4 regions of the Paenibacillus sp. 01T424 genome follow, and region 3 is predicted to be linked to each of the others. Evidence: riboswitches for the same ligand, from Rfam matches in the RefSeq annotation. Region 3 holds a riboswitch; each other region holds the start of a gene.
The links. A riboswitch is a leader RNA that binds a small molecule or an ion and turns the genes downstream of it on or off. The one in region 3 is predicted to bind cyclic di-AMP.
Positions count from the first base shown of each region.

Region 1 (7,557 bases), on a different contig from region 3:
TTCAGCATTTCCAATATTACACTTCCAAATCCATTTCAGCCTAATCTGCCTTTTCTAATGATAAGCCTCTTCCACTACATAAAAAAATTAACGGATAACGGATGCTTCGAAGTCTTCTATTTGCTCATTTGTTCCTATAATAACCATGACATCACGAAGTGAAAGGACATCCGTTGCTGTCGGTGCAATAATGATGCCATTAGGCTTATTTATGGCTACGATGCTGCATCCAAATCTAGCTCGCGGATTAAGATCATGCAATGACTTGCCATCCAAGCATTGCGGTACGGCAAGCTCGGCGATCGTATACTCTTTGGAAAGCTCGATATAATCTAATAGATTTGGGGATACAAGCTGATGCGCAACTCGAATACCCATATCGCGCTCAGGATAGACCACGCGGTCTACACCGATTTTCTCAAGCACCCGGCCATGCAGTTCAGTCAAAGCTTTCGCTACAACTTGCTTCACTTCCAAATCCTTAAGCAGTATGGTTGTTAAAATGCTGGATTGAATGTCATCGCCAATCGCGACAACTCCGCAATCAAAGTTTCTTACACCCAAGGAGCGCAGCGCTTCTTCATCCGTACAATCAGCTGATACAGCATAGGTTAGAATACCGCTCATGTCCTGAACGGCTTCTTCATCCTTATCTATTCCAAGCACCTCATGGCCAAGCTGGACGAGTTCGCGCCCTAAGCTCGAACCAAATCTCCCTAAGCCGATGATGACAAATTGTTTCTTTTTAATTCCCACTTGCAAAGTCTCCTATCCAATCGTAATTTTGCCTTCTGGATGCCGATAAAGCTCTTTCTCTGTACGAGGCCCAAGCGCGTATGCGAGCGTCAGGGGTCCAAGTCTTCCGGCAAACATGGTTAATGCAATGACTATTTTCCCAACAAGGCTCAGCTCTGGCGTAACACCAACGGATAATCCTACTGTTCCAAATGCTGATGTCGCTTCAAACAATAGCTTTATAAAAGCTTGATCCTCCGTCATCGACAAGATCATCGTTACAATAATGACAAGCGATAAAGAGATCAAAGTAATCGTGAGTGCTTTAAAAATTCTGTCTTTGCCTAATCTGTAACGGAAAAGAACGATGTCCTCTCGTCCTCTAATCATTGCAAATACAGCGCCGACCAGCGTTGCAAAAGTTGTTGTTTTGATACCGCCGCCCGTCGAGCCGGGCGAGGCGCCAATAAACATTAATATAATGGTGAAAAACATCGTTGCTTGCCGGATAGCCGTATAATCAAGCGTATTGGCTCCTGCCGTCCGCGGCGTTACCGACTGGAAGAACGAGGACAAAATTTTCCCGCCCCAGTCCAGAGAGCCCAGTGTCTTCGAATTCGAGAATTCAAAAATAAATATGACGAGTGTCCCTACTGCAATAAGCGTTCCTGTCATAGATAGCACGACCTTGCTGTGCAGCGACAGCTTGCGGTTTTTGCGGAACTCCATCAGGTCCGACATAACGACAAAGCCGAGTCCACCCGAAATAATCAGCATCATAGCTGCAATATTGACGACTGGATCAGAAACGTATAAGGTCAAGCTGCGATAGTTCCCAAAAATATCAAAACCAGCATTGTTAAACAATGAAACCGCATGAAAGGCTCCAAAATAAATCGCTTTGCCCAGCGGCATATCAAATGCAAACCTCGAAGCAAACAACGCAGCGCCAATAAGCTCTATTGTCAATGAATACACAATAACGCGTCTAATCAAACGCACGATGCCTTCCATGCTCGACTGGTTCATGGATTCCTGCAGCAAAAGCCGCTCACGCAGCGAAATCCTCTTGCGAAGTACGAGCGCTACCAGCGTTGCCATCGTCATAAATCCGAGTCCGCCAAGCTGGAACAGGCACATTAATATGATTTGACCCCATATAGAGAAATAAGTTCCGGTATCAACGACAACTAACCCTGTTACACAGGTTGCCGAGGTTGCCGTAAACAGCGCATCTATAAAAGGCAATCTCTCACCGCTTACCGATGCAAAAGGCATGGATAATAATAAGGCACCCAGCAATATAATAAGAGCGAATCCACTTACCAAAATACGCGGGGGTGACCACTTCAAAACATTCCAACTAACCTTCATTCATTTCCCTTCTTTTTGATTATGTCATATTGTCATTTATTGTTTTTAAGCATAAAAAAAAGCACTGGAAACTCAAGTGCTCGTGCGATGAGTCCTGTTCCAATACGCCTTCGAGGTTAGCTGACGGATTCGGGCCTGGACAGGCAGCCCTATTCAGCGGAAGAAGACGATGCTTCACCGCTAAAATTCACCCCATGCTATCTAATGTTGAACTGCTTTGCTTTCAGCAGGCTCATCCATTTAGACAACTTTATGGTTCCCCCGATTTCCTTAGGAAATTCGGCTATGCTATGCAATTAGTATGACGATAACGATTATAATCCCTAAGCACTCCTGATATAAAGGTGACGTTTATGACAAACAGGACGATATTAGCTCAAATTAGGGCAATGGGACGAACCAGCACATAGCTAGCTTGCTGGACATCGTTATTTCGCATTTTTTTGAAAACAAACGGTCATTTTCATTGGATAATTTAGGGATTCATATGTTAAGGTAATAAAATGAGCTATTTATTATGAAGACAGTTGAGGTGAAACTATGATTGATTCTATTAAACCCAATGAATGGAAACGATTTATATGGGCAGCAGTTGCTTGCTTTATTATTTATGGAGCCGTACAAATCGTTCCAATGATTACAGCTATCTCATCTGGCGAAATGAATACCAAGGTCATTACGAAATCAGCGGCGGAGGATAAGGCGTCTGCATTTGTTGAAAAAGAAACAGGCTTGAAGGTGAAATCAGCTAAAGCTGTACATCAAACCGATAAAATTATGAATGGCTACTTATCTAAATATGAGCTAGTCAAAACATATACGGATAAATATGACCCTAGGTTTCCTACAGATACGTTTCAGGTTGATCTTAAATTCGTAGGCGGCGGCAGCGGATATGTTTATCTGCATATGCACAGCGGGAAAGTCGTAGCTTGGAACTTGAAGCTTGATGAACTCGACGGTCAAAGACTAACAGAAGATGAAATGCAAAAAGTGGTTAAAACATTTTTGAACAATCAATCATTCAACAGTGAACAATTTTTAATTAACAAACAAATGAAACCAGCTGGATCATTGAATGCAAATGGTGATTTGGTCGCAATGCCTCTCTCTGGATATGAAATGAAAAATGCACAGTTTATGATCACTTTAGATGCTCTTAACATTAATGAAAAGACGGTCATTACGAGATATAAACCTACATTTAAAGCACCATCCGATTACATAAACTATGTAGAGAAACAAGATAAAATAGCTGGATACCTTACCTCTATCGGTTATCTGTTCATGAGCTTCGTTTTATTCGTCTTAGCTATTATTTACTCCGTTTTGTATCGAAAACATACATCCTTTAAATACGGAATCGTATTAACGATCATTTATTTAATTACTTATACGATCATGAATTTAAACGTTCTGGATGGTATCCGGGCTACGCTCGGCGAGACGGATATGGCAGGCGCTACCGTTTCGATCACTGCCATCGTAAGTGTTCTGCTAGCGATTCCAATGGCAGGTTCCATTTATGTATCCATTGTTGCCGGAGACGGCCTCTGGAAGGCGCAGGGCCGCGCTTTATGGCCGCGTTTTGGTCAAAGAGGGTATGGCGATTATGTTTGGCGCAGCGTCGGCTTGTCCTATTTATTCGCGATCATCTTATTCGCAATTCAATCGGTTATCTTTATCGCCTTGAAGCTGTCCATTGGCACTTGGGAAACATCAGATGCCTCACAATCCCCATACAATATGGGCATTCTTTGGCTGATGCCCGTGCTTGCTTGGGCTGCCGCAATTGGCGAAGAAGCCGTATTCCGCTTCTTCGGTATTGGACTATTTCGCAGGTGGTTTAAAAACACGTTTGCCGCAGCACTGCTGCCTACCTTCTTCTGGGCGCTCGGCCATGTGATGTATCCTTTTTATCCGTCTACGACGAGATTGTTTGAGCTGATGATTATCGGGCTGTTGTTCAGCTTTATCTTCGTCAGATACGGCTTCATTACAGCCATGTTCACCCATGCCATCTTCAACAGCGTTGCAGTTGGCCTATCCTTGCTCACTATTGGAACAGCACCGAACATAATCTCGGCTATTTTCTTCTCCGTGCTGCCGGTACTGATTGCATTTGTTCTAAAATATTTAAGTCACAAAAAAGAGAAGAAGCCGTCTATGACGACGACTCCTCCCCTAGGGCAGCTATAATTTGCGAAGCTAATTTATCACCAATAGATAGAGGCCGGAAGTCTTCGACTGAGGCCTCTTTTATTTTTTTGATCGAGCCAAAATGCTTGAGCAGCAGCTTGCGTCGTTTCTCGCCAATGCCCGGAATCGAATCAAGCTTCGACTCCACCATGGATTTGGCGCGCTGCTCGCGGTGGAATGTAATCGCAAAGCGATGCACCTCATCTTGAATGCGCTGCAGCAAATAAAACTCCTGGCTGTCCCTTGGCAAAGGAACAATCTCCGCAGGATCTCCAGTCATAAGCTGCGCTGTCTTATGCTTTGCATCCTTCACAAGACCGCAAACCGGGATGTATAACCCAAGCTCATTCTCAAGCACGTCGAGCGCCGCTGATATTTGCCCTTTGCCTCCATCGACTACAATCAGATCCGGCGGAGCTAATTCCTCTTTCACCACACGCTCGTAGCGGCGCCGTATGACCTCGCGCATCGTTTCGTAGTCATCTGGACCTTGTACTGTCTTAACCTTGTATTTACGGTACTCCTTGCGGTCTGGCTTGCCGTCCGTAAAGACAACCATAGCCGAAACTGGATTCGTACCTTGAATATTGGAGTTATCAAATGCCTCGATTCGGCGTACTTCATCCAGTCCTAGCCATCCTGCAAGCGACTCTGACGCTTTAACGCTTCGTTCCTCATCTCGTTCGATGAGTCTGAATTTCTCGTCCAGCATCACCCTTGCATTATCGATAGCCATCGTTACGACCTCGCTCTTGCGTCCGCGCTGCGGCATAAGCACCTTAACCTTCAGCCAGCTGTGCAAGGATGCAATGACATCGTCAGCGTGCGTAGCGGCTGCCTCATCAACTGCTGCCACTCCGCCCGCTGATTCCACCGCTTCCAGCTCAGGCGGTATTGGCAGCAGGATTTGCTTAGGCAATGCCGGATTATCGCTATAATACTGCGTAACGAATGTCATGAAATCATCATACTCTTCCCCGTAATAAGGAAAAGTTGTGCCGTGCCGCTCAATGAGCTTCCCTTGGCGCATGTACAATATTTGAACGCACATCCAGCCCTTATCTACTGCAAAACCAAAAATATCACGGTCAAGCGCATCGGACATCGTAATCTTCTGCTTCTCCATGACCGCATCGATTGCAATAAGCTGATCCCGAAGCTCCTTCGCCCGTTCAAATTCGAGCTTCTCGGCTGCTTCCTCCATCTTGCGCTGCAGCTCATTTTTCACGACATCTTGACCGCCGTTCAAAAACTTTGAAATTTCTTGAATCATCCGATCATATTCGCTCTGCTGTACATCAAATTCACACGGTGCAATACATTGTCCTAGATGATAATACAAGCACACCTTATCTGGAAGTGTCTTGCACTTGCGAAGTGGATATAGCCGGTCCAGAAGCTTCTTTGTCTGCTGAGCGGCATAAGCATTCGGGTAAGGGCCAAAGTACTTGCCCTTGTCTTTAATGATACGTCTTGTGACCTCGAGCTTCGGATGTTTCTCGTTCGTAATTTTGATATAGGGGAACGTTTTATCATCCTTTAACAGGACGTTATATCTTGGATGGTATTGTTTAATTAAGTTGCATTCTAAAATGAGTGCTTCCATATTGCTAGAGGTTACAATGAATTCAAAATCACGAATTTCAGATACAAGCCGCTGCGTCTTGCCGTTGTGGCTGCCGTTAAAATAAGAACGCACGCGATTTTTGAGCACTTTTGCCTTGCCTACATAAATGATGACGCCTTCGCTGTTTTTCATGAGGTAACAGCCTGATTGATCCGGGAGCAAAGCTAGTTTGTTCCGTATCGTCTCTTTTGCCTCTGCAAGCTGCTGCTCTGCCTGCTCCCGATCCGTTTGCTGATGATCCATGCTCTCGCCTCCGACTGCCAAATGATTCTGTTCATATTTTATCATAACTCGGCTATACTTTGTTTTACAATTGTCACCGGTTCTGGCTTTACAACTGTTTATCTGTTTGAGTATACTAATATAAGTTGAATAAACCGATACTACATAAAGACGACCGTAAATTGGTTGTTACTTACGCAATCGGTCTTTTTCAAGGAGGACGTCAACGATGGAAAACGTAAGAGACCCGCGCGAGCATTTTAACGAAGAGCCTCGCCATGACTTGATGGACGTCGTGTTCGGCTTTGGCGGCATGCTCGGTTTAATGACCGTCATTTTCGCTGTTGCTGTAATCGTGAAATTCATCATTTCATAAGAAAAAGGAGCAGCGAGCTGCTCCTTTTTTTTGTTGCCTATCAACGATACGCAGCTGATAAATCAGATATAATTCCGCTATGCTTGTTGCTTTATCATTAAATAAGGATACAAGAAAATAAGTCCGAGTATATAAAGCAATAACGCAAACAACGCAGGTGAAAGATGCAAAAAATCGATATAACCGATGGATAGATGAACACTTAAGCCCGCATAGAAGCCCGGTGCTCCGCCAAGCAGCAGCGTCCACCATATCCAGCGCGATCCCTGCTGGATTCCCCATAGCGCAATAATAAGAATGGCCAGCGCAGCACAGAACAACGCTCCGCCAAATCCTGCTCTATCATGGGCTATTAACGGGATGAGTTTCAAGTTCGCCCCATTCAGCTCGTTATGCGTCGTATTCAAATAAACCAAATCCGACTGTACGAACACCTCTGTAATCCCAACGCCTGCGATCGTTAAACCGCCTACAGCCAGCGCAAAGCCCAAAACAACAAAACAAAATTGTCCATACATCGCCAAACGCCATAATCGATCATTACGAACATTAACTGGCAAGCGATAGGGCCGATCCGGATTTCTGCGCATGGATAGCAGAAACATCGGGAACAAAACAGCAGCAGCAAGCGCATGCAGCGGGTCGAAATAACCGTATCCAAGAAATAAGAAAAAGCTTAAAAACCCAACAATACCCGACGTCATCAGAGCCGTTCGAGCCCAGTGCAGACTATGCTTTAATCCATGTCTAGCCAGCTGAACATACAATATGCCGATTGTAATCATCGTACCGGAAAGCGTAATTCGGTCATGAGACATAAAATGCAGCAAATGATGGTTGACTTGCTTCAGCTCGTCCAACGTCATGTCTATAAAATTCAAGTCATAGGACAGCAGCACCGTAGTCGCAGCAATAATCCAAGACAATATCCCGCCAATAATCATGCCGATTCCAAGCAGGAGCATCCAGCCCCAATGCTTCCAGAATGATGGAGTCACTTGCGCAGGAAGATCTCGGACCTGCT
Region 1 covers NZ_JBFTPZ010000001.1:291,832-299,388, forward strand. The annotation lists gene AC1DPK_RS01110 (potassium channel family protein) at 88-750, opposite strand; gene AC1DPK_RS01115 (TrkH family potassium uptake protein) at 769-2,109, opposite strand; cyclic di-AMP (ydaO/yuaA leader) riboswitch at 2,200-2,404, opposite strand; gene AC1DPK_RS01120 (CPBP family intramembrane glutamic endopeptidase) at 2,650-4,308, shown strand; gene uvrC (excinuclease ABC subunit UvrC) at 4,274-6,178, opposite strand; gene AC1DPK_RS01130 (YqzM family protein) at 6,387-6,533, shown strand; gene AC1DPK_RS01135 (dihydroorotate dehydrogenase) at 6,611-7,557, opposite strand, start outside.
Region 1: linked by a shared signal. The riboswitch ahead of AC1DPK_RS01115 (TrkH family potassium uptake protein) and the one ahead of AC1DPK_RS03850 (NAD-binding protein) in region 3 are both predicted to bind cyclic di-AMP.

Region 2 (7,557 bases), on a different contig from region 3:
CGGACGTACAGCTGAGGGCTGGAATGTCCATCAGTATCATGGCAATTCTGAGTTCTACAGCGACTTCGGCATATACAGCGTTCGGATTAATGTGCCTGAGAACTACACCGTCGCTGCAACGGGCTTCCAAACAAAGCCTATCGAGATCAAGGAAGCAACAAAGATTTACCAGTTTTATGCTGATGATATTCATGATTTTGCTTGGTCGGCCTCACCGGACTTCGTTTATGAAGAGACTGCTTATTCAGATACCGGCATTCCCGGTGTACGCATTAAGCTGTATCTTGATCCTGCGCATGCTGACCTTAAGGATCGCTACATGCATGCAGCCAAGTCCGCACTCTCAAGCTACGCCAAGTGGTATGGTGAATATCCTTACAGTACGCTGTCGATCGTCGTTCCGCCCAAAGGAGCGAACGGAGCTGGCGGCATGGAGTATCCAACACTCATTACCGCTTTCGCTGCAGAAAATGATAACCCAGGCTACGATCTTGAACGTACGGTCGTTCATGAGATTGGCCATCAATATTGGTACGGAATGGTCGCCTCTAATGAATTCGAGGAGGCATGGCTGGACGAGGGGTTTACGTCCTATGCCGAGGATAAAGTAATGGAGACGGCATATGGCTTGGAGCCGAATTTGCGCATGGAAGCGAGCTATATGACCAACCCTGCACCGCTCAAGCAGCAATCTTGGTCATACGCCAGCCACTCGCAATATGCCGAGAATGTATATCTGAGGGCAAAGCTGGTGCTCATTGGTATCGAGAATCAGGTCGGCTCCAGAACGATGCAAAAAATATTGCGAACCTATTTCCAAAAGTATAAGTTCAAGCATCCATCGACAGCAGACTTCCAGCGTGTTGTCGAACAGGTAACAAAAACGAAATGGAATGATTATTTCAGCCAATATGTCTACGGCAACAAAATGGCCGACTTTTCGATCGAATCGATTCATGTACGCCCAGTCACCCAAGATGGTGCTGAGATGTATGAATCTGTTGTACTCGTTAAGAAAAACGGCGGCAGCAATGGAGAGATTAAAGTGTTGATGAAGTTTACTGACGGCACCAAAATAACAAAGCTTTGGGATACTCAGGAATCCCATATGCAATATAAACAGCTGCATTCCGCTCCGCTTGAATGGGCAGTCGTTGACCCAAACAACAGCAATGTGCTTGATAATAAGCTCATTAACAACTACATGCAGGCTCAGCTGCCAGAGGATAAACGCACAAGATGGAGCCTCGGCGTTGTCCAACTAATTGAAGGACTGCTCGGGTCGCTGAGCTGGTAAGTAATTGCGTTCAAGGAGCGATAAACGATGAAAATACATTTGAAGCAAGGCTGGCGGTTAGCGGTAAAACATTTTTACATTGTTGTTTTATTATTTCTTTATCAGCTGATCTGGGGGTTCTTCCTTTACCGCTTCATTGATTCGGTCGTAGCTCCGCTGCTGCGTCGATATCCAAGCTCCGCTCCTTCAGAAGCAGCCGTTCAGCTATTCATGACCGAAGCACAATTCCAGCTGTTCAAGACCGATCTCATTAATCCTTACGTCTGGACGCTGGGCGGTCTCCTTGTTGCCCGAATGCTGATCACTCCCTTATTCAATGCCGGTCTATTCTATTCGTTAAATCAGTCCAGATCGAATAGAGGGACACGATTTCTAGAAGGTATTCGCAAAGCTTGGAAGCCTGTAGTTCTGCTTTACTGGATCGAGGTTATTTTATCTGTGGCTCCTGCTTGGTATGTGCTGCCGCGCTCACTGGATGCGCTTCTAGAGAGCGGCTCTATTCCAGAGCTGCTGCAAACGGTGCTGCCTAGCGCCCTTCTATGGCTCCTATGGGGCACAGTACTRCATCTGCTGTTTCTAGCCATGCAATTCAGCGCTGCATCAGGAGGAAGCATATTCCGTTCCTTATGGCACGCTCTCCGAAATTTCCTCACCTATGCAGCTGTGTCGCTCATCATGTGGGGGATTGGAGCGGCTGCTGGGCTTGTGGTGACAAGTCTCTCCATGCTGTGGGCCGGGCTGATTGCACTCATTCTGCATCAAGGCTATTATCTCATTCAAACACTGATGAAGGTTTGGACGATTGCCGCGCAATATGACTTTTTGGAAACGAAAAGAATGTAGCAAACCAAAAAAGCCTTCAGCGTCCTCTAGATGCTGAAGCAAAAATAAACCTTCATTCCACGCTTTGCTGTGGTGTGGAGGTTTTTTTTACAACTAACCGCAACTAAATGATGGCAGTTCTGTATAAATAACTGAAAGAAAATCAAAAATGGGGGATATTCACAAATGATGCGTAAAAAACTAGTTATTATATCCATGGTATTGCTCTTATCGGGCGGTTCATTGGTTGCAGCAGACAAACTATTTCAAAAGGTAACGCTCCTTTATAATAATAAGCAATCCACTGACGATGCTGTCGTTGTGGATGATAAGGTTTATATTAGCATTCGTTCTTTAAGTGACAGCCTTCAAGCCTTCGTCCAATGGAAGAGCAATGATAAGAAGCTCATTATTCAGAAGCCCAATGTGCATATGTTTCTAATGAACGAGAAGCGAGCTATGTTCGGACAGGTTGATAAAGGCAGTGTTCAGAAATTTTTAGTGCAAGCACAAATCGATAATTTGAATATGGCGATTTCAGAGTTCAAAGTGACCATCGTTGATCCTAATGATAAGGAAACGACAATCGACAGCCGCAGCCAGGATGATGATGATTTTAAAGAGTTCGTCGAAAAAGACACCTTTTGGTTCAGCTCCAAGCTCGTTTCCTACGATTTCAAAAATGCCGGAAAATACAAGGTACAGTTTTGGATGCAGCAAAAAAACAACGATCCACAGCTCATTTCTGAAAAAATCGTTACTGCAAAATAAATCTTTTTTTCGATTGCCCAAAGGGGGCTGTTCTCATGAACAGCCTCCTTTGTCTATTTCTGCCGCTCTATCTGGAGCAGCAGCTAGGCTGTCTGAATCTACGCTTATTCACGAGTGATATAGATGAGATTTTTCTAATTTATGAGGAGCAAAATGGTGAAATACCGCCGTTTACGGCACTTTAAGCTAGTCCTTGCGATATAGCGCCTAAAGGACAAAACGGTATATTTTACACAACATCCACATAATTAATGAAATTGACTCCATGTATTTAGTTAGAAAGCACTACTATGGCGTGTTTATATTACAGAAAGAACGGTTTAACGAAGCAAATTGTCAAAAGGTTACATGAGAATTATTAGAAATTGCCACTAAAGGCAGGAGATCATTGAAAATAATCGAATATTTCTCAAAGCAATAAAAAAACTGCCTAATTCCCTATTGGGATACGGGGGAACCACTTTGGGTGAATTGATTCCGACGTTTGAGTTTTTTTCAAACGCCCGAGGAATCATAGGGAGCCTTCAACCGAACCCCACAGCTAACCTCGTCGGCATTGGAAGGAGTTTCACAATTGAAGAAGATTACCACATTAATCCTGGGTCTCGTTCTCGTGCTCGCTTTTCAAGCGGGAAGCGCTTTCGCTGACTCAAAATTGAACGGAATTGTTAATGATCTTATTGGCACTCCGTACAAAAGCGGCGGAACGTCGTCGAAAGGCTTTGATTGCTCCGGCTTCACGAGCTATGTGTTCGAGAAAATGGGCATTGAGCTTTCACGTACTTCTGGTTCGCAAGCAAAAGAAGGTACAAAGGTCGCTAAGGCTGACCTCATTGCGGGAGATCTTGTGTTCTTCGACACAGTTGGCGGCAATAATAGCGCCGTATCCCATGTTGGCATTTACATTGGAGATGGAAAGTTTGTACATTCATCCTCGAGCAGAGGCGTTGTAACTGACAAACTTAACTCCGAGTACTATGAGGGACGATATGTAACTGCTCGTCGTATCATGGATGCTGATTCATACCAAGCCAACGTTGACGTAAAATAGAGCAACCTAATCCCTCTTCTTGAGGGTTGAACGGGTAGACTCATCTAGCAAAGCCGCAGTTTTTTGTCCTCTGACGACAAATGACTTGCGGCTTTGCTGTTTCATTCCAGCTGGAATGCGGCCGTTCAATGTTGCGCTTATGGAAGGAGCTATCACTGATGTATTTGTTTATTCACCGCAAGGATTTGCGTATTGCAGATTTGCGCGCTTTTGATTATTTGAAGAAAAAAGAGAAACAAGGCATTCATTTGCTAATCATAGATCCCGTTATTACAGGAGATGGCCGTTTAACTAGTCATAGCGGCCGGAATTTCATGGCGCAAGCCGCCTCGCTTCTGCACAGCTATTCTAATGCAGGAAAGGAACTGCATGTGCTTTATGGTAATCCTGCTGCGATCACCGAAGCACTGCTGCATGCGCATCCTATTGATGAGGTTATTGTTCACACAGACTATACGCCTTACTCACGGCAGCGAGATGAGCAGCTTGGGCTAACCACACGCAGCCTTGGCCGCCGATGGATGTCTATTGCCGATTCACCTCTTGCTGATCTAGATGCTTTCCCGGCATTTGCTCGAAAAATGGAGCCATACAAGGTTTTCACACCCTTTTATCGCAAGTGGAGCAGCTTTATGCTGGAGTGCTATAGCCCAATGAGTGAAACGACGATTCATGAGCTTGCTACCTTAAGCGAAATTAATGCCAAGGTTGCGCAGTCCTTCGCTCTGCCCGAATCCGTTTCATGCGCCCTAGGCGGCACAAACGTGCAAGGATCGTCCAAAGGATTATCCAAGCTGGAACGGTTCGTACGAGAACGCCTTGCCTCTTATTCGGAGAGCAGGGACGCTTATGCCGATGATCATACAAGCCAGCTTGCACGTTTCCTTAATACGGGCGCCATCTCCGCCCGCCAAGCCTACGAAATGACCCAAGGGCTTCCGGGGTCTGAATCATGGATACGGCAGCTGGCATGGCGTGATTTTTATTTATATCAAGCGATGTATCATGATGATTTCTTTCGTTACGAGCAGCTCGCTGATATATCCAAGCTCTCAGATGCTCATCTAGAAGCATGGGCTGCAGCTGCCACCGGCATTCCAATCATTGATGCGGCCATGACGCAGCTCAATCGTACAGGTGAGCTGCCCAACCGCTTGCGAATGGTAACAGCTATGTTTTTAACTAAAAATCTGCTATGTCCCTTCACGCTTGGCGAACAATATTTCCGCCTTCACTTAAGCGATTATGACAACACGCTTAATCGCGGCGGTTGGCTGTGGTGCTCTTCACTCGGGTATGACGCAGCGCCTTACTTCCGCATCATGAATCCCGCAACTCAGTCACAGACGCATGATCCTAGCGGCAGCTATATTAGGCGCTGGCTGCCTCATTTGAATCATCTGACAGACAAAGAGATTCATCAGCCGCAAAGCGGTGCCATCGTCGACTTGAAAGCATCACGCGCGCGCGCCATAGAGGTATACAAAACCATTCTTAAATAGCTGAAAGCATTTAGAATAACACGTTTAATAATAAATAAACCTCCACACCCGCTTTGAAACAGCGAATGTGGAGGTTTTTTTATAATTTGCAGTTCAGCTAAGCCTTGGATCGTATGCTGTGAACTTGTTTTCTTCCGAGTAGGAGCATCGCCGCTAACAGAAGCAGCATCAGTATAACTAAGCTGCTTATATACCATAACGTAGATTGCACATTGTACTGATCCATTATCCAGCCAGTCAAACGAGGAAAAATCGCTCCTCCAAGCCCGCCGAATGCTACAAGCAAACTCGTTGTCCTCTCCGTCATACCCGGAATGAGCTCATTGGCATAAACAAGAGCGATACCGAATATACCCGAGAAGAACAATCCGCTAAGTGCGACAAAGGCAAGCATCCAGCTAAGCTGACCCATAACAGCCATTAAAACAAAAACGACCGAGGCGCCCGCTGTAGCAATAAGCAAGTAACGCGAATAACCCATTCGGTCAGCCAGCAGTCCCGCAAATAGACGCCCTAGCACCATCGTTCCCCAGAACAAGCTGAGCACCGCTGCCGCACTGGAATCTCCTACACCTGATCGAACGATGAGAATAGAAGGCAGATAGTTGGAGAAGCTCATTTCCATTCCTACATAAATCATAAAAAATAAAGCCGATAACAAGAGAAATGGAAGTGCTTTGCGCGGATAGCCAAAAAAGACAGATCCGCGAGTGGTTTGCGATCCTTCCAACTCATTCGAATGGCCTTCCTTCACTTCCGGTGTTCGAGCAACTATACCAAGCTCATCATCCAGCTCTCCAAAGGACATCGTCAGCCAGAGAACAAAGGTGATGCCTGACATCGCTGCCAGAATCGGAAAGGAAACCTGCCAAATGCTATGCTGAATCAGATAAGCCGCTGCAATTGGAATCAACAATGCGCCAACGCCAAAAAAGGTTTCCAATCGGCTCATCGCCGATGCCTTGCCGTTTTTCGCCATATCAATAATCATTGCGCCGACGACCGCTTCCGTCATCCCAAAGCCAAGACCCGCAAGCGGAGCAATCGCGAGCATCCAGCCCCATGGCAGCAGCAAACTGTATGCCGCCTCACTGAGCGTCAGTACGCCCATCGCAATCAGTACTGCGCCTCTTTTTCCAACTCTCGAAGTAATAGATGGCGCTAACAGAACACCCACCAGGAACCCGAGGAATTGATTCATAATCCATTGCCCGCCATCTTTATAGGTTAAACCATAATGAGCAATGAGCTGTTCCAAGATAGATCCGCCCACAACATGGGCAACGCCGATGACTAAATATGACAAGCAGCCTAGCCAGATCAACTTCTTCATTTTGATGCTTCTCCTTATTTACGCGCGATCAACGCACGCCTATCTGTTATAATAAACCTATTTCATTCGACATTCGCTCTATTCAGCTACTTTTTTTCAAGCGGAGGTAAAAACAAATGACAAGCCATCAAAGCTCTATTCATTATAATCGAGATGAAGGCGATATGACCATATGCCCGCTCGAAACCGGCCATGCACAGCAACTATGCGGCTGGCGCTACGAGGCTCCATTTGATGTTTATAATTGGCCGACTTGGGAGCAAATGAAAAAAGACGAAATCGAATTTGGCGATCCCGTCCTTCGTGCTGCCCAATATATGGCTGTCCTAGACGCTCAGTCTGCGCTCATTGGGTTTGCGCAGTTTTTTCCTTTAACAGGCGTAACGCGGCTCGGGCTCGGATTGCGGCCTGATCTTTGCGGTAAAGGCCTCGGCCTTGCCTTCACACGTCTCATTGTCGCAGAGGCAATAAGGCGCACCCCTCAAAACGAAATTGATTTGGAGGTGCTTACTTGGAATACTCGTGCGATGCGCGTTTATGAACAAGCCGGCTTCCATATTACAGACACCTATGCGCGTTCTACTCCTACTGGCTTTGCCGAATGCCATTGTATGGTTTATGAGCCAGCAGCCGCACGTTAACGACGCTGGGCTCCGCGCTCAGAATCCCTCAAATCCATAAGTAAAATAAGACCAGGCGCTGCTAGAACAGATACGGTTCTAATCCATGCGTGAGAATCGAGATCAGTATAGGCGCGCGAAACGATTGCACGTCGATGCTC
Region 2 covers NZ_JBFTPZ010000044.1:18,254-25,810, reverse strand. The annotation lists gene AC1DPK_RS26715 (M1 family metallopeptidase) at 1-1,297, shown strand, start outside; gene AC1DPK_RS26710 (hypothetical protein) at 1,325-2,140, shown strand; gene AC1DPK_RS26705 (hypothetical protein) at 2,306-2,890, shown strand; gene AC1DPK_RS26700 (hypothetical protein) at 2,926-3,075, shown strand; cyclic di-AMP (ydaO/yuaA leader) riboswitch at 3,308-3,461, shown strand; gene AC1DPK_RS26695 (C40 family peptidase) at 3,465-3,941, shown strand; gene AC1DPK_RS26690 (FAD-binding domain-containing protein) at 4,100-5,443, shown strand; gene AC1DPK_RS26685 (MFS transporter) at 5,541-6,776, opposite strand; gene AC1DPK_RS26680 (GNAT family N-acetyltransferase) at 6,893-7,417, shown strand; gene AC1DPK_RS26675 (EAL domain-containing protein) at 7,414-7,557, opposite strand, start outside.
Region 2: linked by a shared signal. The riboswitch ahead of AC1DPK_RS26695 (C40 family peptidase) and the one ahead of AC1DPK_RS03850 (NAD-binding protein) in region 3 are both predicted to bind cyclic di-AMP.

Region 3 (7,557 bases):
TTTTGATGCCCATTTCACGCAGCTGATCGAATCTTTCCTTCATTCCTGGCTTAACGGTATCCTTCAAATAGATAACACCAAAGATTTGGTTATCAACAGCTACTGCGAGCGGTGTACCGCCTAATGTAGCAATCGTATTCGAAATATTTTCTAAATCGGTTGGTATGGTCCCCCCCTGTGAAGCTACCCACTTCCGAACCGCATCGACAGAGCCCTTCCGAACTCGGCGGCCGTTTGCCAGATCAATACCGCTCATTCGCGTCTCTGCTTTGAATTCAATAAATTCGCCGCCTTCCGCAAGTGAAGCATCATAGCTTAAGCCCTGCTTCTTCATCCATTCAAGCACAGAACGGCCTTCAGGCGTTTCATCCTTAATCGAGCTAATAGCCGCCCAACCCGATAAAGTTTGAAGATTGCTGCCTCCGACAGGCACAAGCTCGCTTGCCATCCGGTTGCCGAATGTGATCGTTCCTGTTTTATCCAAAATCATCGTATTAATGTCGCCTGCTGCTTCAACAGCCTTACCTGACATAGCCAGTACATTAAACTGAGTTACTCTATCCATCCCAGCAATGCCGATTGCTGATAATAGTCCGCCGATGGTCGTCGGAATCAAACATACAAGCAGCGCAATTAATACTGGAATTTCTAAGTGGATATCCAAATAGTTAGCGATTGGTGCCAACGTAACAACTACAATTAAGAAAATAATCGTTAAGCTAGTCAAAAGTGTATTGAGCGCAATTTCATTAGGCGTCTTCTGACGTTTCGCTCCTTCAACAAGGGCAATCATCCGATCGATGAATGACTCCCCGGGGTCACTCGTCATGCGCACTTTAATTTTGTCACTCACAACCCTTGTACCGCCTGTAACCGAGCTGAAATCTCCTCCAGCTTCTTTAATAACTGGCGCCGATTCACCTGTAATCGCTGATTCATCTACGGAAGCCAGCCCTTCAATGACCTCGCCATCACCAGGAATCATCTCACCTTGGGAGACGATGAAAATATCGCCTTTGCGGAGCTCCGTTGATGATACGACTACAATAGAGCTGCCGACGAGCTTATTGGCGCTCATTTCCTGCTTAGATTTTTTGAGCGAATTGGCCTGTGCCTTGCCTCTGCCCTCTGCAATGGCTTCAGCAAAGTTTGCGAACAGCAGCGTGAAAAGCAGGATGAAAAACACGGTAATATTAAAGCCTATGCGTTCTTGAGAATTAAAGTAATTTGGAAAAATAGTCATCAGCAGAACGATAACCGTCCCTACCTCGACAACAAACATAACGGGATTTTTCATCATCGTAACTGGATTTAATTTCACAAAGCTATCGACAACGGCATGTTTAACCGCGTCTCCCGACAGCAAATTATTCTTCTTATTTTTATTCATTATCGTTCACCTCATCCGTTAGCGGAGTGTCAAATATTCTGCAACCGGCCCAAGCACGATGACCGGCAAGAAGGTTAATGCACCAATTAAAAGAACAGTACCAATTAGTAATATAGTGAAAAGTCCATTATCTGTACGGAACGTCCCGATTGTTTCTGGAACAGGCTGCTTGCGAACAAGAGATCCTGCAACCGCAAGCATCGCAATCACCGAAATATAGCGGCCGGTCAGCATGACAAGTCCAGTGCTAATATTCCAGAAAGGCGTATTATCGCCTAATCCCTCAAAGCCGGAGCCATTATTCGCAGCCGATGACGTATATTCGTAAAGCACCTGGCTAATGCCGTGAAACCCTGGATTCGTTATCGCCCCGTGACCCAAATCCGTCATAAAAGCGATGGCTGTGGGCACTAATATAATGAAGGGATGAACTAGAATCGCTATCGCTATCAGTTTCATTTCTCGCGGCTCTACTTTTCGTCCCAGAAACTCTGGCGTTCGGCCGACCATCAGCCCGCATATAAACACAGCTAGTATGGCGTACATGAGCATATTGATAAGCCCTACTCCCTTGCCTCCAAAGACGACATTAAGCATCATTTCAGCAAGCGGAACCAAGCCGCCAAGCGGTGTAAGCGTGTCATGCATATTGTTGACGGTACCCGTTGTCGCAGCAGCTGTTACCGTTGTGAACAGTGCCGATTGCGCGATACCGAACCTTACTTCCTTGCCTTCCATGCTTCCTTGAGTCGCGTCGATTCCTAGTGCGCTCATTGCAGGATTGCCTGTTTTCTCCGATGTGTAAGCAAGGCTTAGAAACACAAGAAACAGACACATCATGGCGGAGAATACAACCCAGCCCTGCTTTTTGTTTTTAGCAAAAAGCCCAAATGCATAAGGCAGTGAAGCCGGCAGCGCCCACATCGACAAGATTTGAATCACATTCGTTAATGGATTTGGGTTTTCAAATGGATGAGCCGAGTTCACTCCAAAAAAACCGCCGCCGTTTGTGCCCAAATGTTTGATGGATTCAAGCGAAGCTACAGGACCGATTGCAATTTGCTGCATGGCTCCCTCAAGCGTTTTAATTGTAAATGTTGGATCAAGTGTTTGCGGCACCTGAAGAGCGACAAGCACTAGCGTGATAATAAAGGAAATCGGAAGAAAAATTCTTGTGTGTGCTTTTACAAAATCCTCGAAAAAGTTGCCGATCGTCGTTCCTTTACTCGTAATCCCACGAACAAACGCGATGGCAACCGAGAAGCCCGTCGCCGCTGACGTGAACATCATCATCATGATGACCGCCATTTGGGAGAAATAAGATAAGGCACTTTCCCCGCTGTAATGCTGAAGATTCGTATTGGTAATAAAGCTGATGACTGTATTGAAAGTCAGTGTAGGCTCCATGGCTGCCATGCCATTTGGATTAAACGGCAGTGCATTTTGGAACCGCAATATCAAATAGCTGAAAGCAACTAAAATTAAATTGGTTGCAACAAAGCTGAGTGCGTATATCTTCCAACTCATGCCCTCTCTTTTTTTGAGACCAATAAGCTTAAATATAAATCGCTCCGTCCCTCCGAATACTTTGTCTAACCGATTGTGTTCATTTGAGAACACATGATAGACGTAAGTACCAAGCGGCTTAACTAACAATACAAGAACGGCAATGACGATAAGCAATTGTAAAATATCCATCTTGTAAATCCCCCTCTATTAAAACTTCTCCGGATGAATTAAAGCATAAATCAGATAAACGAAAACAAATACAGCCGCTATCGCTATGACAGTCATTAGCCTTCGCCCCCTGTTTTCTCAATAACACTGGAGCACCAAGTTAAAAATCCGTAAAATAAACCGAAGCTAGCTAACAACGCCCCGAACATATAAAAATCCTGCATGTAAACCCCTCCTGCATTATTTGTTGCTTAATAGAAAACCGACTTCACCGGTATGAGAGAATACGATATGATCCGCTCCAAGCCCCTTGTAAATAGCCCTTGGATTCCACTGCTGTGTGATGACGTAAATGGACTTTGAGGTCCAAGCTCTACAGCACTGTACAAAGCGGCAGCTAAGCGCCAAGCTGCTCTCGAATATAAATACCTCGCTAATGTTCATCGAAGGAACATTCCAGCTTTGACGATCATTCGTATTGATGTACAAAACATTGCTGATGCCCTGCTTGCGAAGCTGTTTTTCTTCCTGTTTACTATTTGTCAAAACGATAAATTTTAATTGATGAAACTGCAAAGTTCGTATAAATGATTGGCCAGCCTCGTTTAAACCAGCAACAATAATATGCTCTTCCTGCAACCGAATTCTCCTCCATATGGTAAAAAAGGCAACAAAAAAGAAGCCTTGGGATAAGAGGAACTTTTCCCGCGGCTTCTTTGCCCGCAGCAGAATAAGCCGCGGGAAGCACGATGGCTGTTGCCTCTCTCGAGTACACTTACGAGGTTAGCTGTCGGATTCGGGCCTTGAGAGTTGCCCTACGCTTGATCATTTTCAAGCGATTCACCCCATGAAGCGAAGTCGTGATTACACACGAATCGTTCGTTGGTTCCCCCGTTCCTGCTGCTGCAGGACTCAGCGTTTTCTTACATTTTGTAGCAAATTAAGCTTTTTTGGGCACAAAAAACCACAGAGGTCTATGACACTCTGCGGTCGAAGTTAATCGATCACAAGCTTCATCATTCCTCTCTCGGTCCACGCTTACGAGGTTAGCTGTCGGATTCGGGCGGTGAGAGTCGCCCTACTTTGACCGGTATCCATGGCACCTGTCAAAGATTCACCCCTGCTCTGCGTTTGTTCGACTCTCACATCGAACAGGCGCATCGCGTCATTATTGGTTCCCCCGCTTCCGCTTTCACGGAAACTCAGCGATCAGTAAATCGAAACTTATTTATAAATCCTGTATCGAATATTACTCCTCGCTATAAATACTGTAAAGGCAGTCTGCTACCTAATTTAGCCAGTTTCAGCCTTGCAGAGCGATTCGCAACGCTTACATTCATTTCGATCTCTCGATATCTCACTATTTCTCAGTTTTACTCTTGTTTTCAAAAATAGTGTTCAATCCCTTTCCAACGATTTTATGCGTGAATAATCAGATTTCTCTATAATCGAGAATGGAAGAGAATAAACGAGTATTTCGAAGAATAAATATCTTTTTACTGCCATAACGAATGGATTTCTTTTAATATGGCATATGGCTGCCTTTTCACGATATACCACAGTTTTACAATATTGCATTTCGGGTTTACCATAGACGGCAAGCCAATATGGCTGAGTATTATCGGTGAATTATTCAAATCGAGGAGAGATCTCATTGATGTCTACACCAGTTGAAGTACCTTTGCCAAGCTTGGAAAATCATCCTGCTGCCTTGTTTGAAATTAAACGAATTCAAATGTTTGTGCTGCCGGCTTGCTTGCTTGAATCGAATGGTTACCGTGTTTGCCTGAGGCTCTCCACTGCTAATGGTCATGGCTGGAGTGAGCTGTTTATTAAAAAATCCGAGAAGCCTTGCGACTGGATCAGATGGAGCAGTATGCTGCTAAGGTTCATCGGCACACTTCCTCTTGCGTCTCCTTTTGTTTTTCAAACAGATCCAATGATGAAGGACGAGCGTATATTTCATTTGTTTGCAGCCGCTGCTTTGCATATAGAATCCAATCATTACACTTTTCCAAACTGTGAATATGACCGTGAAGAGCATACTTTATTTAAACAAGCTATCTCTTATGTATCGTTATTTTAAGCACTTCTGATTTACAGATGCGTTAATGAAGGGTATAATTAAGAGTAAACTATTTACGCTGAATTTTTCGAATGAAAAAGCGGGGGAACCATCGCGATCGATCGAGATCGATTCGCAAGGGGTGAATCCAGGGATTTGTAACCCTGGTAGGGCTTTCTCTCTAGCCCGAATCCGACAGCTAACCTCGTAAGCGAATAAAGGAGAGATGTATATGTTGACAAATTGTGCACGAAATCTGCATCTTTTTACGGAACAGACCCCTTATTTATCTGTCACACGAATCGAGCTATTCGTCATTCCTGCTCTTGCCGTCGATTCTGCAGGCCATCGCGTATGTCTTCGTTTAACAAGCAATCAAGGCTTCGGCTGGAGTGAACTATTTGCCAGCGACACAGAAGAGCTCATTGACTTAGAACGATGGAGCGACCTGCTTCAGTCTTTTATCGGCAGCATTCCTCTACCACCTCTTAACCAGTATCACTATGACAAAACGGATCAGGATGGGCGCGTTCTCGACTTATTCGTCTCCGCCGTCAAGCATGTCCTAGCACAATCCGCCGATGCAGCCCCGTACAGCAACGACCATGAAGAGTCTGTTTTGCGTCAACGTTCCGTCTCCTACATCTCTTTGGATTAATTTCGTTCATAAGAAAAAAAAGGCAGTCCAGAACAGATAACCTAGTTCTGGACTGTCTTATTGTATTTAGGGATTAAACCTTCGCTAATGCAGCACGCTGCTCTCTGACTTGGTAAGTAGCCAGCATCATGTTGCGTAGTGAAGCAACCGTTTCTTCCATTCCGCGTGTTTTCAAGCCGCAGTCCGGATTAATCCAGAAGAGCGCAGGATCTAGCACTTTAATGGCGCGCTCGATCATGCTGACCATTTCTTCCACTGAAGGTACACGCGGGCTGTGAATATCGTAAACGCCTAAGCCGATGCCTTGGTCATAGGTGTTCTCCTCAAAGCTATGAATCAGCTCGCCATGGCTGCGCGAGGTTTCAATGGAGATGACATCCGCATCCAGCGCAAGAATGGAATCGATAATATCATGGAACTCACAATAACACATATGTGTATGAATTTGTGTTGTGTCACGCACAGCTGAAGTCGATAGACGGAACGCATGCACGCCCCATTTTAAATAGGCATCCCAATCACTGCGTTTAAGCGGCAAGCCTTCTCGCAAAGCTGGCTCATCAACCTGGATCATCTCTATACCTGCGCTCTCAAGCGCCTTTACTTCCTCTGAGAGTGCAAGCGCAATTTGGTATGCGACCTGCTCGCGTGTGATATCGTTGCGAACAAATGACCAGTTTAAAATCGTAATCGGCCCCGTCAGCATCCCTTTTACCGGACGGCTTGTCAGCGACTGCGCATACACGCTTTCGGTTACTGTCATTGGCTCAGTAAATACAACATCGCCATAAATGGCCGGCGGCTTTACGCAGCGGGAACCATACGATTGAACCCAGCCGGCTTTTGTAAATGCGAACCCATCCAGCTTCTCTCCGAAAAATTCGACCATGTCCGTACGCTCAAATTCACCATGAACGAGGACGTCTATGTTAAGCTCTTCTTGGATTTCAATCCAATTTTTAATTTTATCGTTGATAAAGGAAGCGTAGTCCTGCGAGCTGAGCTCGTTTTTTCTCCATTTTTGCCTTGCTTGGCGTACATCCAGCGTTTGCGGGAAGCTGCCGATTGTTGTTGTTGGAAGGAACGGCAAATTCCACTTTTGCTGCTGCAGCTTTTGTCTCTCCGCAAATGGCTTCTGCCTCGTTGAAGGATGCGCCGCTATCGCTGCTGCATCAGCAGCTTGGCGATTGCGGGCAGGAGAAATGGATAAATGATGAATCCGCTCGCCGTTAAGCTTAAGCTCAAGCTTGCGCAGTTCTGAGATGTCCGCCTCATTTACAGTCGCTGTTTCACTTAGCCACACAATTTCATCCAGCTTTTCTTCCGCGAATGCAAGCGCCTCACGCAGCTCTACTGGCAGATTGGTTTCGTTTTTTGCCGTTACCGGCACATGCAGCAGGCTGCATGACGATTGAATGATCGTGCGCTCAGCTGGAATGTATGCGGAAAGCTTTTGCAGCAATTCGAGCTTTTGCTTATAGTCTGAGCGCCAAATGTTGCGTCCGTCTACAAGTCCGATACCAGCGAGCTTATCCTTCGGATAACCAAATTGCTCCAGCGACTTCAAGTTTTGCTCCAAACCATGAACGAAATCCAAACCGATCGCTTGTACCGGGAGAGCAACTACAGCTTCATAATGCTCAACCGCCTCAAAATACGTTTGAAGCATTATGTTAAGCGCTGGCGCTGCTTGGTTCAGCCTTGCATAAATCGATTCAACCCATTGCATCTCTTCCTCAGAGATAGAGGTAACAAGGATGGGCTCAT
Region 3 covers NZ_JBFTPZ010000003.1:95,342-102,898, forward strand. The annotation lists gene kdpB (potassium-transporting ATPase subunit KdpB) at 1-1,390, opposite strand, end outside; gene kdpA (potassium-transporting ATPase subunit KdpA) at 1,409-3,088, opposite strand; gene kdpF (K(+)-transporting ATPase subunit F) at 3,107-3,184, opposite strand; gene AC1DPK_RS03850 (NAD-binding protein) at 3,308-3,706, opposite strand; cyclic di-AMP (ydaO/yuaA leader) riboswitch at 3,825-3,995, opposite strand; cyclic di-AMP (ydaO/yuaA leader) riboswitch at 4,087-4,285, opposite strand; gene AC1DPK_RS03855 (hypothetical protein) at 4,725-5,153, shown strand; cyclic di-AMP (ydaO/yuaA leader) riboswitch at 5,200-5,361, shown strand; gene AC1DPK_RS03860 (hypothetical protein) at 5,365-5,790, shown strand; gene metE (5-methyltetrahydropteroyltriglutamate--homocysteine S-methyltransferase) at 5,864-7,557, opposite strand, start outside.

Region 4 (7,557 bases), on a different contig from region 3:
CATGGTCCGTTCTCGCACTCCTTGGAAGAAGTATTCGACACGGATCACGAAGAGTGGACATGTAACATCATTTTGGGAGATACAGAAATCAATCGCGTGCTAAGTGCTGTATCGGAGCAGTTTCCTGCTCAGGTCGCTGCAGTCATACAAAAAAAATATCCAAATCCGATTGTTGTTAGTTTGATTTCAAGCCAAATGGATGCTGATCGGATGGATTATTTGCTCCGAGACGCGTATTTTACAGGTGTTAACTATGGAACATTTGATTTAGAGCGCATTTTGCGCGTATTGCGTCCTTATAAAGGGCAAATTGTAGTTAAAGAGAGCGGTATGCACGCAGTTGAACATTATTTGATGTCTCGTTATCAAATGTATTGGCAAATTTACTTCCATCCGGTTACAAGAAGCTCGGAAATTATTCTACGTCAAATATTTCGTAGAGCACAGGAGCTTTACGTGGGTGGCTACTCTTTTCAGTGGATGCCTAAGCAGCTGAAATGCTTGCTTCAGAACACGATGACGGTACACGACTATCTAAAGCTGGATGAAGCGCTCGTTCAGACCGCTTTCGCAGAGTGGGCGGAGGAGCATGATCCTATTTTAAGCGATCTATGTGAACGATTTCTGAACAGGCTTTTATATAAGTACATTACGCTTGAAAACCCGGATGAAGAGCTGCTAAATGAGATTAGCGAATGTTTCTCTTCTATAGGAATGAATCCGGATTATCATATGGAAATCGATTTTCCATTTGACCTGCCGTATGACGTATATCGACCAGATAAAAAAGAAGGAGAAAAGAAAGAAAAAGCGCCGATTTTGTTGTTAGATGGTTTGGAAGATATAAGCGAAATATCCTCTAAATCCGACATTATTCGTTCTATTACTGGCCTGCATCAAGGACAATATCATCTTTATTATCCAGAAGAGCCGCTCAAAAAAAATATTCATCGATTGCCGGATTCACTTCGTAAGCTTTTCAAACTCGATTGAAGGAGCATAACATCAACATGACATTACTTTTTGATACACATACCCATTTAGATTCGGAAAAATTTGATGAGGATCGCGACGAGGTCATCCAGCGTGCGAAGGATGCAGGCGTTCATATGCTTGTCAATATTGGTTTTAACCGTGAAACGATCCCTACAACGATGGCGCTAGCAGAGAAATATGATTTTATATACGCAGCAGTTGGTTGGCATCCAGTTGACAGTATAGATATGCTTCCAGGGGATTTGGAATGGATTGAACGTCTATGCTCGCATGAGAAGGTTGTTGCCATTGGTGAAATTGGACTCGATTATCACTGGGATACTTCTCCAAAAGAGGTACAACAAAGGGTTTTTCGTGAGCAAATTCGTCTTGCTCGTAAGGTGCGCAAGCCAATTGTTATTCATAATCGGGATGCTCATGAGGACATTATTCGTATTCTTCAGGAAGAGAATGCAGCAGAGGTTGGCGGTGTCATGCATTGCTTCTCCGGCAGCTGGGAAACGGCTAAACAATGTCTTGATATGAACTTCTATATATCATTTGGAGGACCCGTTACTTTCAAAAATGCAAGGGTGCCAAAAGAGGTGCTTAAGCAGGTTCCGATCGACCGAATTTTGATCGAAACGGATGCTCCATATTTAACTCCTCACCCGTTCAGAGGGAAGCGAAATGAGTCCTCTTACGTCTCTTTAGTTGCAGAGACAGCAGCCGAATTATTGGGCAAAACGGTAGAAGAAATAGGCGTAATTACGACTGAAAACGGTCGAAGATGTTTTGGTATTGTCTAAAAACGAGAGGAATAATGAGAAATAGAGACCTTTATCGCGTAAAAACTAATTTTTATAGCGATAATCGCTTATTTTTTCCTGCTTTATCCTGCTTTTTCGCTTAAATCGTCTTTTATCGTATCTTTACAATTGACCTCGTATGAAGGTATGATTCATCTCAGAGCAATAAAATTTTGTATTGGATTTCCAGTTTACGCTTAATCTCCATTCGGAGAGCGGGGGAACCATGTACGGTTTTTAATTCCGTATTTTGAATTCTTCAGGGGTGAATTTCGAAGCCATTGCCATGAGCATTGTGTAACGAATAGGGCGACTCTCTTGTCCGAATCCGTCAGCTAACCTCGCAAGCGTTATAGAGAGTGATCAACCTCGTGCATCCATTTTTCTGTATCCCAGTGAATCATTTAACCGGGAAGCCACGAAACAGATCCTCTGTCGACGGCTTCTTTTTATTTTCGAATAATCGGGAATTTGTCGACATAGGGATAAAAGATGGGGGTGGGAGGATCGATAGCAGTACTGGATTGCGTGCTCGCACGCCAATATACTATAGTCGCGTCAGTTGTATCATGCGTAACACTTGGCGGCGGGGCTATGAAGGAGGACCGATGAAGTGGGAATACTCCAGGTTAAGGACACCCATGGGAAACGATCATCCAGCATGTCTTTCGCATTGCGATGGAAGCGTGAAAACTTGCGTTTGATTCTTTTGAGTGCTACTATCTCAATCGCTATGACTTTCATGTTTTTGGTGTTGTTGTACGGAACGGCTGTCAAAAGCGTCTCCGTAGTAGTGAACGGACAAGAAACCATTGTGGAAACGAAGCAATGGGTCCTGCAACGCCTACTGGATGAACAAGCTATCGCAATTGGACCACATGATGAGGTGTCCATACCGCTTAATGCGGCAATAAAGGACGGAGATCGTATAGAGGTGACTCATGCGATACCGGTAATTGTGAAGGCTGATGGCAAGACCTCTACTGTATATACGACAGAGAGAACAGTGCAGGCAGCGATCGAGGAATTACATATTCCAGTTCGTGGTCAAGATAAAGTAATACCTCCGCTTCATACCGTTTTGGACAACGAATTGACTGTAACCGTCGTTCGCGTAGATAAGAAGGTAGCTGAGACAGAGCGTGCAATGCCATTCTCTATTGTGAAGAAGAACGATCCAACGCTGGAAGCGGGCAAGCAGAAGCTTGTTCAACCCGGCAAGGAAGGTCTGATCGTAGAGAGTATCGAGAAGCAGTACGAGGACGGTATTCTTATATCGAAGAAGATGGTCAGCAAAGTGGTTGAAACCGCTGCGGTTAATCAGGTTGTCGCCATCGGAACGAAGAAGGAAGAGCCTAAAGTATCTGTGCTCTCGAACAAGAGCCCGAGCTTTACTTCGCTTACGAAGAGCGGTGTAACGTTTAAGGCGAGAAAAGTACTTAAAAATGTCACGTTGACTGCTTATTCTGCAGACCTCTCTTCAACAGGAAAAGATGAAAGCCATCCGGAATACGGGATTACATCATCAGGCACTCGTGTGCAAGAGGGTCGGACGATAGCTGTTGATCCGAAGGTTATTCCCATCGGTTGGTGGGTTTATATTGAAGGAATCGGTTTCCGCCGCGCTGAGGATAAAGGAAGTGCGGTTAAAGGCAACAAAATCGACGTATACTTTGATAGTACAAAGATTGCGAACAAATTCGGCAGGAAAAAAGGCATCACTGTATATGTGCTGGGGCCGAATAAACCAACTGCAAGCTAATTGAGCGGTTACCATCATCTTATCGCAATAATCAATTAAATATGCCATCATAAGGAGAGGCACTGCCTCTTCTTTTTGCATGTCTAAGGGTCTAATACAGTTTATGTAGAAGGGGATGATCTTGGTGATCAAAGAGATCATTGTCGTTGAAGGCAAAGATGATACCGTTGCAATAAAAAGGGCGGTAGATGCAGATACCATAGAGACGAATGGTTCTGCTATCGGTGAGGATGTATTGAAGAGGATTGCGCTGGCCAATGAGCGTCGCGGCGTTATTATATTCACAGACCCTGATCATGCAGGAGAACGCATTCGCAAGATTGTTGCGCGTCATGCGCCAGGATGCAAGCATGCTTTTTTGCCGCAGGAGAAGGCTTTGTACAAAGGGGACATCGGCATCGAAAATGCGAGCCCCGAGGCTATTCGTGCGGCGCTCTCTGAGCTCCGAACAGAATCGGCAGATGAAGCGGGAGAAATTAGCTGGGAAGACTTAATGGATGCAGGTCTGATTGTACATCCTGATGCGTCTAATCGTCGCTTGGTTATAGGCAAGCTGCTCGGAATTGGTTATGCGAATGGCAAGCAGTTCTATAAGCGCTGTACAAGCTTTCGGATTTCCAAAACAGAGTTTACGGAAGCTTTCCGTCAAATGGAAAAGGAACTGGAGGGATAGCTGAATGAGTCAAGAGCATAGTGAGCTTAGCAAGGAAGCAGTAAAGCCATCCGCGATAGAGGTGGCTACGCCCAAACGCACCAAAGAAATCATTGCGAAATACGGTTTTTCCTTCAAAAAGAGTTTGGGACAAAACTTTCTGATCGATCAAAATATATTAAATAACATCGTAGCGGCAGCTGAGCTTGATGAAACGAAGGGCGCGCTTGAAATCGGCCCTGGTATTGGCGCGCTCACACAGCGGCTTGCCAAAGCGGCTGGTAAGGTGACGGCTGTCGAAATCGACAATAGGCTCATTCCGATTTTGAAGGATGTGCTGGAGGGCGAGGAGCATACAACCGTCATTCATGGCGATGTGCTTAAGCTTGATTTGAAGAAGCTGTTCGAAGAGCAGTTTGCGGACGTAACAGGTGTAAGTGTTGTTGCCAACTTGCCTTATTATGTGACAACGCCAATTCTTATGAAGCTGCTTGAAGAGAAGCTGCCGCTTGAGCATATTGTCGTCATGATTCAGAAGGAAGTCGCGGAGCGGATGGCAGCGAAGCCAGGCGGCAAGGAATATGGCAGCCTCAGTGTAGCCGTTCAATATTACTGCGTGCCTAAGGTTGTCTGCATGGTGCCTCATACGGTGTTTATACCGCAGCCAAATGTAGATTCAGCCGTTATTAAGCTGTCATTGCGTGACAAGCCAGCTGTTGATGTACCCGATGAGGATCATTTCTTTAAAGTGGTGCAAGCCAGCTTTGCACAGCGACGGAAGACACTGGCGAATAATCTAACGGCATTCGTGGGCAAGGAGCGCCGCGAAGCATTAACGGAAATGCTTTTAAGCAACGATATTGACCCTATAAGACGCGGTGAGACGTTGTCGCTCGAGGAATTTGCGCGGATTAGCCGCAGCATGCTGGAGGCCGGCTGGTAGAGCTAGGCCGTTTCATCATAAAATACTCACCATTCGCACGTTCTGCCCATAGGATAGACGAAGAGGTGATTTACCCATGAAGCAAGGGGACCTGGTCGTCCGCAAATCGTATGGCGGTGACGTGCTGTTCAAGGTTGAGGCTATTCGTACACATACTGCCGTTCTGAAAGGCACGGATTACCGATTGCTTGCGGATGCTCCGATTCCTGATTTGTCGGTCATACGCGATCCAGAAACGACAAGTGCGGTGCAAGAAGTTCGAATTAAAGTGAATGATTCATTAAGACGCATGCATTCTGAACGGGAACGTCAAGCGGTTGAGAATGAGGAGCATATTCGGCATGCGCTGCAGCAGACTCAACCATTCTTTGAAGTGCCAGGAAAGGTACTTCACCTTGATGGTGATAGTAATTATTTGAAGAAGAGCATGCAGCTGTACAATACGATGCAAGTTCCTTCCCACGGTCTCCATGTGCATGAGTCTCAGATGGCTGATGTGCTTTACCGTCTGCTGCCCCAAATTCAACCGGATATTGTCGTAATAACAGGTCATGATGGCGTACTGAAAAGCCGTTTGCCCATGGATCTGTACAGTTTAAGCAGCTATAAAAACTCACAACATTTCGTTAATGCCGTACGCGTCGCTAGAGAATATGAGAGAAGCCGTGACGGGTTGATCGTTATTGCAGGTGCTTGCCAATCCCATTTTGAAGCTTTGCTGCAAGTGGGCTCAAACTTTGCAAGCTCGCCAGGACGAATATTGATTCATGCGCTCGATCCTGTTTATATAGCGATTAAAGCAAGCTATACATCCATAAAAGACACGATTAACTTAGCAGATGTCATTCATGGTACGATAAGCGGAATTGACGGCGTGGGCGGTATTGAGACAATGGGCAGCTTCCGTGTAGGTCTGCCAAAGCCAAAAATTACGTCACCGAACTCTGTATTAAAGCAGTAACAGATAACGATATGTTCTGAAGGGATGAATAGAGACTATTTTCAGGCTGAAAATAGTCTAATCAAACATGTCCTTTTCGCCACAATTTTGTATCAAATGTTACGTTTAAATTGAATCAACTTCTTAATATGTATATTTTTTGCTTCGTTATGTATGGTTTTTTAAAAAATGGGTGAAATCACCGTTGACAAGTAAATATACCGACTGATATAATATTTTGCTTTGTTTGACAACCCTCCTCCTTTTGGTTATAATGGACAAGGAAAGAGGTGGTAGTGGACAATGGCAAAAAATGCGCTATTGGATATTAAACGCAGCTTGGAAGCTCATGTTGGCTCCAAAATCCGTCTTCGAGCGAACGGTGGACGACGAAAGACCATCGAACGAACCGGTACGTTGGAAGAAACCTACCCTTCTGTTTTCATTGTAAAGCTGGATGAAGAGCAGCATGCCTTTAAGCGTGTCTCTTACAGCTATGCGGACATACTGACTGAGTCGGTGGAAGTGACCGTATGCAATGATGAAGGTCAAGTCCGTATCGCCCATTTGCAACAATAGAATATATATCGCCTAGTGAGGCATGTTAGCGCAGATCGCATCTGCGCTTTTTTTTTTGCGTTCATTCATTTACCTTTGCGAAAAGAAGGCGGCCATTTCCATCTCCGTATGGTCGCTTGTCATTTGAAGCATACTACCTGTGCAATAGTGACAGCCGTATATTTTGATTAGAATGACGTAAATTCGAATATGGAGGTAATGATATGGGTCGCAGAAGACGCGGAGTAATGTCTGAGGAATTGAAATATGAGCTTGCTAAAGATCTTGGTTTTTATGATACGGTGCAGCAAGAGGGCTGGGGAAGCATACGCGCGAAGGACGCCGGAAATATGGTGAAACGCGCAATACAAATCGCTGAACAGGCTGCTGCCAAAACAAATCAACCCTAAGTGATGGCTCCTATTTATACGTGAAAAAGCTAAGCGGATGACTGTCGAAAAACATTCGATTGTCATCTCTTAGCTTTTATTGCGTTGGTTTGATATAATGATGCTTAAGCTTACGAACGAACGGGTGAACTTATCAGATGAAAATTTATGAAAAAGCTCCTGCCAAAATTAATTTATTGCTCGATGTACTCCGCAAGCGTGATGACGGCTACCATGAAGTCGAAATGATTATGACCATGGTTGACCTTGCAGACCGACTTGAAATGGAAGAGCTACCTAGAGATACGATCATTATTTCAAGCCAAGTTGGATACATACCGTTAGATGAGAAGAACTTAGCGTTTCAGGCAGCTAGGCTTATTAAAGACCGTTATGATGTTAAGCAAGGCGTATATATTCATTTAGACAAAAAGATACCAGTCGCTGCGGGACTCGCTGGCGGTAGCAGTGATGCTGCTGCTGCTTTGCGAGGGCTAAACCGTTTGTGGAAGCTGCAGATCCCTGAGGA
Region 4 covers NZ_JBFTPZ010000033.1:9,659-17,215, forward strand. The annotation lists gene AC1DPK_RS22950 (HD domain-containing protein) at 1-993, shown strand, start outside; gene AC1DPK_RS22955 (TatD family hydrolase) at 1,011-1,784, shown strand; cyclic di-AMP (ydaO/yuaA leader) riboswitch at 1,969-2,149, shown strand; gene AC1DPK_RS22960 (ubiquitin-like domain-containing protein) at 2,398-3,546, shown strand; gene rnmV (ribonuclease M5) at 3,671-4,219, shown strand; gene rsmA (16S rRNA (adenine(1518)-N(6)/adenine(1519)-N(6))-dimethyltransferase RsmA) at 4,224-5,141, shown strand; gene yabG (sporulation peptidase YabG) at 5,218-6,102, shown strand; gene veg (biofilm formation stimulator Veg) at 6,385-6,660, shown strand; gene AC1DPK_RS22985 (small, acid-soluble spore protein, alpha/beta type) at 6,864-7,049, shown strand; gene ispE (4-(cytidine 5'-diphospho)-2-C-methyl-D-erythritol kinase) at 7,187-7,557, shown strand, end outside.
Region 4: linked by a shared signal. The riboswitch ahead of AC1DPK_RS22960 (ubiquitin-like domain-containing protein) and the one ahead of AC1DPK_RS03850 (NAD-binding protein) in region 3 are both predicted to bind cyclic di-AMP.